DNA from 2 places in the Lactobacillus sp. ESL0791 genome. Region 1 is predicted to be linked to the other one. Evidence: riboswitches for the same ligand, from Rfam matches in the RefSeq annotation. Region 1 holds a riboswitch; the other holds the start of a gene.
The links. A riboswitch is a leader RNA that binds a small molecule or an ion and turns the genes downstream of it on or off. The one in region 1 is predicted to bind thiamine pyrophosphate.
Positions count from the first base shown of each region.

Region 1 (4,428 bases):
CACAGTTACTTTCTGTCATTGCAAATAGTGAGACTTTTTCGCTATAATTAACTTGCAGAAGTTTAGAGGGCGGTGGCTGTTTTCTAGAAAGGAAGAGATGCTTATGGCACGAAATCTGTTTAGAAAGAGTCCCCTGCTTGTCTGTTTACCAGGCCATCAGCTTAATGCTGGATTTTGGCACGTTGCTTATAGCCCTTGTCGTTTTGTTCGACAAGCACAACAAGAAGTAGACATGAAAAGACCGTCCCACTTTATAACTTTGGCGAGTTATAGGACGGCCTTTTCAGTCTAATATAATTGCCACCGCCTTTTAAGCGGCTGCTAAAGAGGTTGCGGCTTTTATATTGCCGGACCTCTTTTCATTTACAAGTATAACATGATTGTGAAGAAAACCAAGCAAAACTTCCTTCTTAACATCAGAATAACTAATATTGATCTTATCATCACCAACAGTTAAAAAACAAATATTTTTATAAAGTGAATTCTTAGTAATTTTGCTATTAAGTATATTAACATTAAGCTGACCTGCTATCTCATACAGATAACTTTCGAACTTTACTCTGTAAAAAATTATTTTTTGTAAATGTAACACTAGCAATGCAAAAATTTTACTTCAAATTAATATTAGCCTGACGAAACAGTTCTCGCCGCATCTCTGCCGGAGTTTGGTGGTAGTATTCATTGAATTTTTTATAAAAAAACGATTTGCTTGAATATCCTACCCGGCTGATAATTTCCTTCAAAGAAATATTGGGCTGAGCCAATAGATTGCGTGCTTCCTGCATCCGGCGTTCATCAACGTGTTCGACAAAACTTTTTCCCGTTTTCTGCTTAACCAGATTGGAAAAATAGTTAGGATTAAGCGCAAAATAATTAGCCGCCTGCGTCAGCGTCACGTCTCTAAAATGCACATCAAGATAGTGATCAAGGGCAGTTCCGGCAAATTTATTATGGCTGAGAGCAATTGAACTAAGCAGGCTCTGTTCCTGCAACGAAAGAATCACCACAGTCGTAACTTCGGCAACAATCAAGCTGCGAACAAACACTTCGTCATTCAAATAATCGTTAAGCAGTTTCTGCATTAATTGGGATGGCTGTGAAACCTGCGTATTTTTAAACAGCAACAAGCCATCCTGATTTAACTTGGTCAGCAGTTTGGCAATAATTTCATCTTCGCGTGCACTTTGATAAACTAAATTTTCCAAAAAACTCTGATAATTAAAACTGGGCTTAAACTTTATTTTGGCTAAAATTGTTGCCGCCGGTTGCTTAACCACCTCATATTCTTGGCGCGGATTAAACAGCAGCAAATTGCCCGCCCCTAAAGTGAGAATTTTGCCATTTACCTTAATATTAGCAGTCCCCTGCACCTGATAGAAAAGGGTGGCAGTATTAGCACGATACCGATGAATCCCAGCGTTATGATTTTCAAGGTAGACGCTGAACCAGTCAAAGGCTCGCGTTCCAGCGAGCAGGCGCAGCTCATTGACATCATTACTTGCCTTTAAAACGCTTGTCAGATATTGGTTCAGATTTGTCATCGGTTTGGGCCATCTCCCTATTTTTCGTCAATTCTATTTTCCTTATTATATTACAAATTAGGCGATGCGTACGCTTTCTTCATAAATAGACAAACTAAAATGTTTCATGTAGAATTAAGGCAACATAGCGGGGTGCTGATACGGCTGAGAGATACCCATTGAACCTGATTTTGGGCAATGCCAAACGAAGGGAAAAATGATTGAACTTCTACGCCGTCAAGCAGCCCTTGACGGTTTTTTATTTGGTAAAGAAAATGGCAGTAATAACTAGTAAGAACTTAACTTTTTCGTATGATGACAAAACTAACATTTTAGACAACCTGACCCTCAGCATCCCCAGCGGCAAGTTTTCCCTTTTAATTGGGCCGACCGGCTGCGGCAAATCGACCTTTTTAAAATTGCTAGCAGGACTTTACCCCAAATACGCCGGGAAGGTTAGCGGCAAGATCGATGTTGGTGGTCTAACACACGCGATGATGTTTCAAAATGCTGGCGAACAGTTTACGATGCGGACGCCGCGTGAAGAAATAATTTTTGCATTAGAAAATTTACGGGTTTCTAAAGAAGATTATCAAAAACGCCTTATCCAAGCCGTTTCTTTCGCCCAGATTGACGACCTGCTTGATCAAGCAATTGTCACCCTTTCCGGCGGGCAGCAGCAAAAGGTTGCCTTAGCGGTTTTAATGGCAATGGATGTCGACCTTTTTTTACTGGACGAACCCTTTGCCAGCTGTGATAATGCATCAAGAAAATTTTTAATCAGTAAACTCGCGAAACTGCGTGATCAAGGCAAAACGATCATCATCAGCGATCATATTCTCAGCGATTACCAGAACGTCTGCGATGCAATTTTTAAATTTACCGGACAAAAAATTGTACCGGTAGACGCGAAAGAACAGCAGCACCTGCTTCAATCGAGTACTGCAAAAGTTACTGGCACTTTTGCTCTGCCGACCGTAAATCTGCCTGCTGCTTTCAGCTTCACCAATACCGCAATCAGGCAAAATCATCTTCTGCTGCAGCAAGAAAAGCTGACAATCGTTCAAGGGAAGGCTATCTTGCTGACGGGACCAAACGGTGTTGGCAAAACTTCTCTATTTAAAGCCTTAACTAAGATGCTGCCCTACACCGGCAGCCTGACATACCAGGATAAAGAAATCAGCAAATTGTCCGACCGCAAGTACCTGCTGCACGTTGCCCAGATTTTTCAAAATGCCACCGATCAATTTCTCAGTGTAACCGTGGAAGATGAACTCAATTTAAGCAAAAAAAACTGTAAGAATTCTTTTTTTACCGACAAAAAAATCACGCAGGCATTAGAATATCTGGATTTAGACCGCTGTCTTGACCAAATAGTCTACTCTCTTTCCGGTGGCCAGAAAAAGAAGCTGCAAATTTTGCTGATGCTGCTTTCGGATCAAGACGTGCTCTTAATTGATGAACCCCTGAGTGGGTTAGACCACGAATCGAGCAAGAAAATTATTCACCTGCTGCAGGAAAGTCAAAAGGAGCGCGGGCAAACAATCCTGCTTATCAGTCATGAATTAACACCCGAACTCTGTGACTGGTGCGACTACCACCTTGAATTTAACCAGCAAAAATTAACGTATACAAAGGAGGCCGCAGAATGAATCCCAGCCTAAAATTTCTGTTGGCATTTATTATTTCCTTAGAAGTATCATTGAAAACCAGCCTGACAACGAACATTCTGATCATTCTGTTTTCAATCAGCTACCTAATTTTCAAACGGATCAAATTGAAAACTTTGCTGCTGCTTTTAGTCGTGCCCTTCATTGCAGCCTTCACAATTTTTGCCACCCTGTTCTGGTTTGCACCCACACCCAATCTTTATTATGCCCTGAGTTTGTCTAGCCGGGTCTATGTGTACACTTTGACCATCTCCTGTGTCACAATCAACACGGATGCCACCACTTTTGCTCGCTCACTGGAACAGAACCTCCACTTGCCGAGCAAATTCGCTTACGGTGTCCTTGCTGCACTCAATATTGTGCCCCACATGAAATTAGCCATCAAGCAAATTAGAACGGCTGGAATGATGCGCGGCGTCTACCTCAGCTTCTGGTCGCCTGTACTCTATTTTAAGGCAATAATAGTTGCCCTTAATTCTGCTGAAAATCTGGCTCAAGGCATGGAATCACATGGCTACGTTGAAGACCAGCCGCGATTTACAATCATTACAATCCCGCTAAAAAAGAGCGATTGGTTTGTTACAATTGGTCTGCTGCTTGTCGTCACAACCTGCTTATTCATCTTCAAGTAAAAAACGCTGTTTCCAACTGGAAGCGCGTTTTTTATTTATGATAAGGACTGCCGCTGTTAATCATAAAAGCGCGATAAATTTGTTCAAGCAGCACTACCCGCATCAACTGATGAGGCATGGTTAACTTGCCAAAACTAATAAGGTCATCGGCCCGCTTGTTAACAGCCGGACTTGTTCCCAGACTGCCGCCAATCACAAAGGTAATATCCGAATGGCCATAGGTCGTCAGTTCTTTGATTTCCTGTGCAAACTCTTCACTGCTTCTTTCCTTGCCCAAAATTGCCGTAACGTAAACATATTCCTTTTCTTTGATTTTGCTCAAAATGCGCTGGCCTTCAATTTCTTTGACCTGCTCCTGCTGGGCCCTGCTAAACTTTTCCGGTGCTTTTTCATCTGGAACCTGAATTATCTGAACCTTGGCAAAACGACCTAATCTTTTCTCATATTCGGCAATGGCATCCCTGAAATACTTTTCCTTCAGCTTGCCGACACATACAATCTTGATCTTCATACTTTTATTTTATCCCCTGCTGTCCACCGTTTCCACCCCACTTTTCCACATCTGTGTAAAAGCAAAGCCCATATTTTGGGGCGAATAAACATTCT
Region 1 is NZ_JAQTHU010000001.1:120,919-125,346, reverse strand. It holds gene PT285_RS11395 (hypothetical protein) at 165-230, shown strand; gene PT285_RS00640 (AraC family transcriptional regulator) at 609-1,541, opposite strand; TPP riboswitch at 1,660-1,752, shown strand; gene PT285_RS00635 (ATP-binding cassette domain-containing protein) at 1,796-3,172, shown strand; gene PT285_RS00630 (energy-coupling factor transporter transmembrane protein EcfT) at 3,169-3,822, shown strand; gene rlmH (23S rRNA (pseudouridine(1915)-N(3))-methyltransferase RlmH) at 3,854-4,333, opposite strand.

Region 2 (4,428 bases), 1.4 Mb from region 1:
ATGTTGGTTCGAGTTCGCGCGAAGAAACGATCAATGATTACAAGATTGATACGGGCTGCCCAATTTTTGTCGACGTGAAGTGCGAATACAACGATAAAAATGGTCTCTTCTTTGGCAAGGATTTCGATGACCGCTTTGGTGCCGGCGCTATGGTCGCTATTTTAGATGAACTAAAAGGCGAAGAAACCAATTTTAACGTGGTTGGCGCGCTTTCCAGCCAGGAGGAGGTCGGCCTGCGCGGTGCTTATGTGACCACGAGAAAGATTAAGCCTGATCTGGGAATTGTCCTTGAATCTTGTCCAGCGGATGATACCTTTACACCTGCCTGGCTGTCCCAGACAGGCCTAAAGCGGGGACCAATGATCCGCGACATGGATACGTCATTTTTGCCGAATCCGAAATTTGAGCAGTATGTCTGTGACTTGGCCGACCAAAATAAGATTCCTTACACACGGTCCGTTAGAACCGGCGGCGGCCAGGACGGTGCGGCCATGTATTATGAAAACGGGGCACCAACCGTCGTCATTGGCATTCCTGTTCGTTATGAACATTCACCGTATTGCTTTACTGCATACGAAGACTTCAGAAATGCGGTTAAGCTAGCAACGGCTATTATTCGTGACATGACCACGGAACGACTTGCCGGCTTCAGTAAATTTAACTAAATATAAATAATATTTGTAAAAATTTAAAAAACGAGTAAAATATAGTTTCGAAGAAATAATTGAATGACAGAGAGCATTCGTTTTGGAGGAATTGAATATGGATACTACTAAGCAGCACAATCATGTACTAACTAACGACCAGAAGTGGACCATTGCGTCAACTTCATCAGGTTTTGCGTTGGAAAACATGGATGTGCTTTTTTTATCGTTTGCGATGAGTTCGATGATTGCCGAGTTGCACCTGTCAGGTGGCGCTGCGGGTCTGATTTCATCGGTTACCAACCTGGGAATGCTGGTCGGCGGTATCGCCTTTGGCATCTTGGGCGATAAAATCGGCCGGGTTAAAACTTTTAGCCACACGGTAATTATTTTTGCGGTGGCAACGGCCTGCATGGCTTTTGCCAATAATATTTATCTAATTTATGCCCTCCGTTTTCTTGCCGGTATCGGTGCCGGCGGTGAATACGGGGTTGGTATTGCTTTGATTGCTGAAAGCTTTCCTAAGAAACAGATTGGGAAAATGACCTCGATTGCGGCAGTCGGCGGTCAGGTTGGTGCGATTTTGGCTGCGCTGATTGCGGCCTGGGTGATTCCGACTGCCGGCTGGCATATGCTCTTTTTGGTGGGCATTGTACCGGTTGTTTTGACAATCTTTATCAGAAAGCACCTGCACGAAAGTGCGCAATTTTTGACTGCGCGTTCTGAAGAAAAAGGTTCACTGCTGTCTAATGTTGCTAAGAAGATGTTCGCTACACCGAAATTAACCTTCCAAAGTCTTGGTCTGATGCTGATGATGACGGTGCAAATTGCCGGTTACTTTGGCTTGATGAACTGGCTGCCGACGATTGTGCAAAAACAGTTGCACTTAAACGTTGCCAATTCCAGCTTATGGATGATTGCCACAATTGTTGGGATGAGCATCGGCATGATGACCTTTGGTTCAATCTTTGATTACTTTGGTCCGCGGCGGGCTTTTGGCATCTTCCTAATCGGTTCCGCCATCATGGTTTATACTTTGAGCCTGGCAACTAACATGGTGACCCTGCTTCTGATTGGGGCAGTTGTCGGTTTCTTTTCCAACGGAATGTTCGGCGGCTACGGTGCGGTCATCAGCCGCCTTTACCCAACGGAAATCAGGTCCAGTGCTAATAATATTATCGTGAATATCGGCCGGGCAATCGGCGGTTTTTCATCGGTGGTTATTGGCATTCTGATGGATCACTATAATTTGACGGTGGTCATGGGTTTCTTGTCAGCCCTTTACATCATCAGTTTTATCGTAATGATGAGTCTGCCAGGGCTGAAAAAGCTGGCACCGGTCAAAGGCTAAAACTTTTTTAAGCTGCCGTGATAACTGTGGTATAATAAATTGAATTTATAAAAAATAGATCACTAGGGGTGCAATACCAAAGCTGAGACAATACCCTTGGAACCTGAACGGGACAATACCTGCGCTAGGGAAGTGTTTTAATGGTATTTATTTAACTCCTTCTGATTTATTAATTGATAAAATTAGAAGGAGTTTTTTATGTTTACGAGATCTTCAAGGTGGAATGTTAAATCAATTATCTTGGTGGCACTGATTGGAATTATCATGGGTATTATTTATACTTACGGTTTTAACGGCGCGTATAACTGGATAAAATTATTGCTGGTTCCAACTGGTTTTGCTCCAGTGACGGACACTGTTTTCTCCGGCTTGTGGCTGATGGCTGCGCCGCTAGCAATGTATTTTGTGCCCACGGTCGGTTCGGGTACCGTTGGTGAGGTGCTGTCATCAATTGTTGAAATGGCAATCGGCGGCCAATGGGGCGCGCAAACAATCATTTCCGGCTTGATTCAGGGAGCAACCAACGAAATTGGCTTTTTCCCGAAAAAAGAACGTTACCAGAAATTTTCGTGGGCAAGCGTGCTCACCGGGGCACTTTTTGCCGGCCTAGGCATTTTTATCTCGTCGTACATCATGTACAGCTGGTATGCATTTTCCGTCACCGTTCAGATAACCATGTTTATCACCAACATGATTTCGGCAATATTGTTTGACGGTGTCTTAGTCAAATTAATTACAAATCTGTTTGATAAAACTTTAAAACCTAAAATTGCTTAACGAAGAGTATTTCTTAGATTACACTAAAAAACTGCGGCAGCTGCCGCAGTTTTTTTAATGTCTATTGTTCTTTTTGATTTAAGATGGAATGCATTTTGGTGGTCAGCATGTCAATCGCCACATTGTTTTTACCGCCCTCGGGGATAATAATATCAGCATAACGTTTGGTCGGTTCGATGAACTGGTTATACATTGGCTTGACTGTTGCCATGTATTGCGTAATTACGGAATCAAGCGAGCGTCCGCGCTCGTTCATGTCGCGTTCCAGCCGGCGGATGAAGCGAATATCGTCGTCGGTGTCGACGTAAACCTTGATGTCCATCAGGTCACGAATTTTCTTGTTAAACAGGACCAGAATTCCTTCCAGTATGATGATATCGGCAGGTTCGATATGTTCTGTCTGCTTGCTTCTGGTATGCGCCTTAAAATCATAAATCGGTCGCTCAATTGCCTGATAATGTAAAAGCTGGTTGAGCTGCTTAGTTAAGTAGGGAACGTCAAAAGCATCGGGATGATCGTAGTTAATCTTCATGCGTTCTGCCATTGAAATTCCTGTGTTGTCTTTGTAGTACGCATCTTGGGTCATAATCATGATGTGTTCGTTGGCGTTCATCTGCTCGGCCACTTTATGCGCAATCGTGGTTTTGCCGCTGCCGGAGCCGCCGGCAATGCCGATGACAACTGGCTTCTTAAGTTTTACCATTTCAGCTTCCCCTCCACTTAACTCAATTAATATTTTACTTTAGTTTGCATAGAATACCAATAGCTTATAAAAGCAGTTTGACATTTTTTCGGGAGAATTGAAAAAATTTTACAAATGATTAGCTTTAAGAGGCGAAAAAGTTAACGAATTTTGCAATTATTTTATTAAAAGATAGTACTTAGCGTTAGAATTAGTGGTGAAAGCGATTGATAGCAGCGGAGGCTTGCAATGCTCAAAAATGAAATTCTCAATTATCTTAAAACGCAAACTAAAACAATTGATTTAGCAAATCTTGGTGAGGAATATACTGCCAGTGGGATTGCTAAAAGATTAAAGGCAAAGCGTAATACCGTCAGCGTGTATTTAAACCAGCTTGCGAACGAACAAAAATTAGTCAAGATTGATTCCCGGCCGGTGTATTTTTTCCATAAAGCAGAATTTGAAAAAGTAAATTATCGACTGCCGCAAAATGTCTATCAGTCAACTGCGCAGGTGCAGCAGCAAAATGAACGGGAAGATATTTTAAAAACTTTTACTAAAATTAATCCCAGCTTAAAAGAAAGTATTGAACGCGTCCGAGCAGCAATTTTATACCCTAACGGCGGGTTGCCGCTGTTGATCACGGGTGAGAGCGGAACCGGTAAAAGTTATTTGGTGAGTTTGATTAATCGTTTTTGCCGTACGCATAAGTTAGTTTCTCATTCAGCGCCGTTTGTTACGATTAATTGTGCCCAATATGCCGATAATCCCGAATTGCTGACGAGCAGCCTGTTTGGCTACACTAAGGGTGCGTTTACCGGTGCTGACAGTGACCATCAAGGTGCCTTTGTTGAAGCAGATGGCGGTATTTTATTTTTAGATGAAGTTCACCGTTTGGGTCCTAAGGGTCAAGAAAAATTATTTACCTACTTGGATCAAGGCTTAGTTTATCCTGTGGGAGAAACGAAAAAAGG
Region 2 is NZ_JAQTHU010000001.1:1,528,310-1,532,737, reverse strand. It holds gene PT285_RS07495 (M42 family metallopeptidase) at 1-665, shown strand, start outside; gene PT285_RS07490 (MFS transporter) at 763-1,995, shown strand; TPP riboswitch at 2,050-2,143, shown strand; gene PT285_RS07485 (ECF transporter S component) at 2,194-2,772, shown strand; gene udk (uridine kinase) at 2,834-3,475, opposite strand; gene PT285_RS07475 (sigma 54-interacting transcriptional regulator) at 3,704-4,428, shown strand, end outside.
Region 2: it holds a riboswitch for thiamine pyrophosphate, as region 1 does, so the genes downstream of both, PT285_RS07485 (ECF transporter S component) here and PT285_RS00635 (ATP-binding cassette domain-containing protein) in region 1, are expected to answer to the same signal.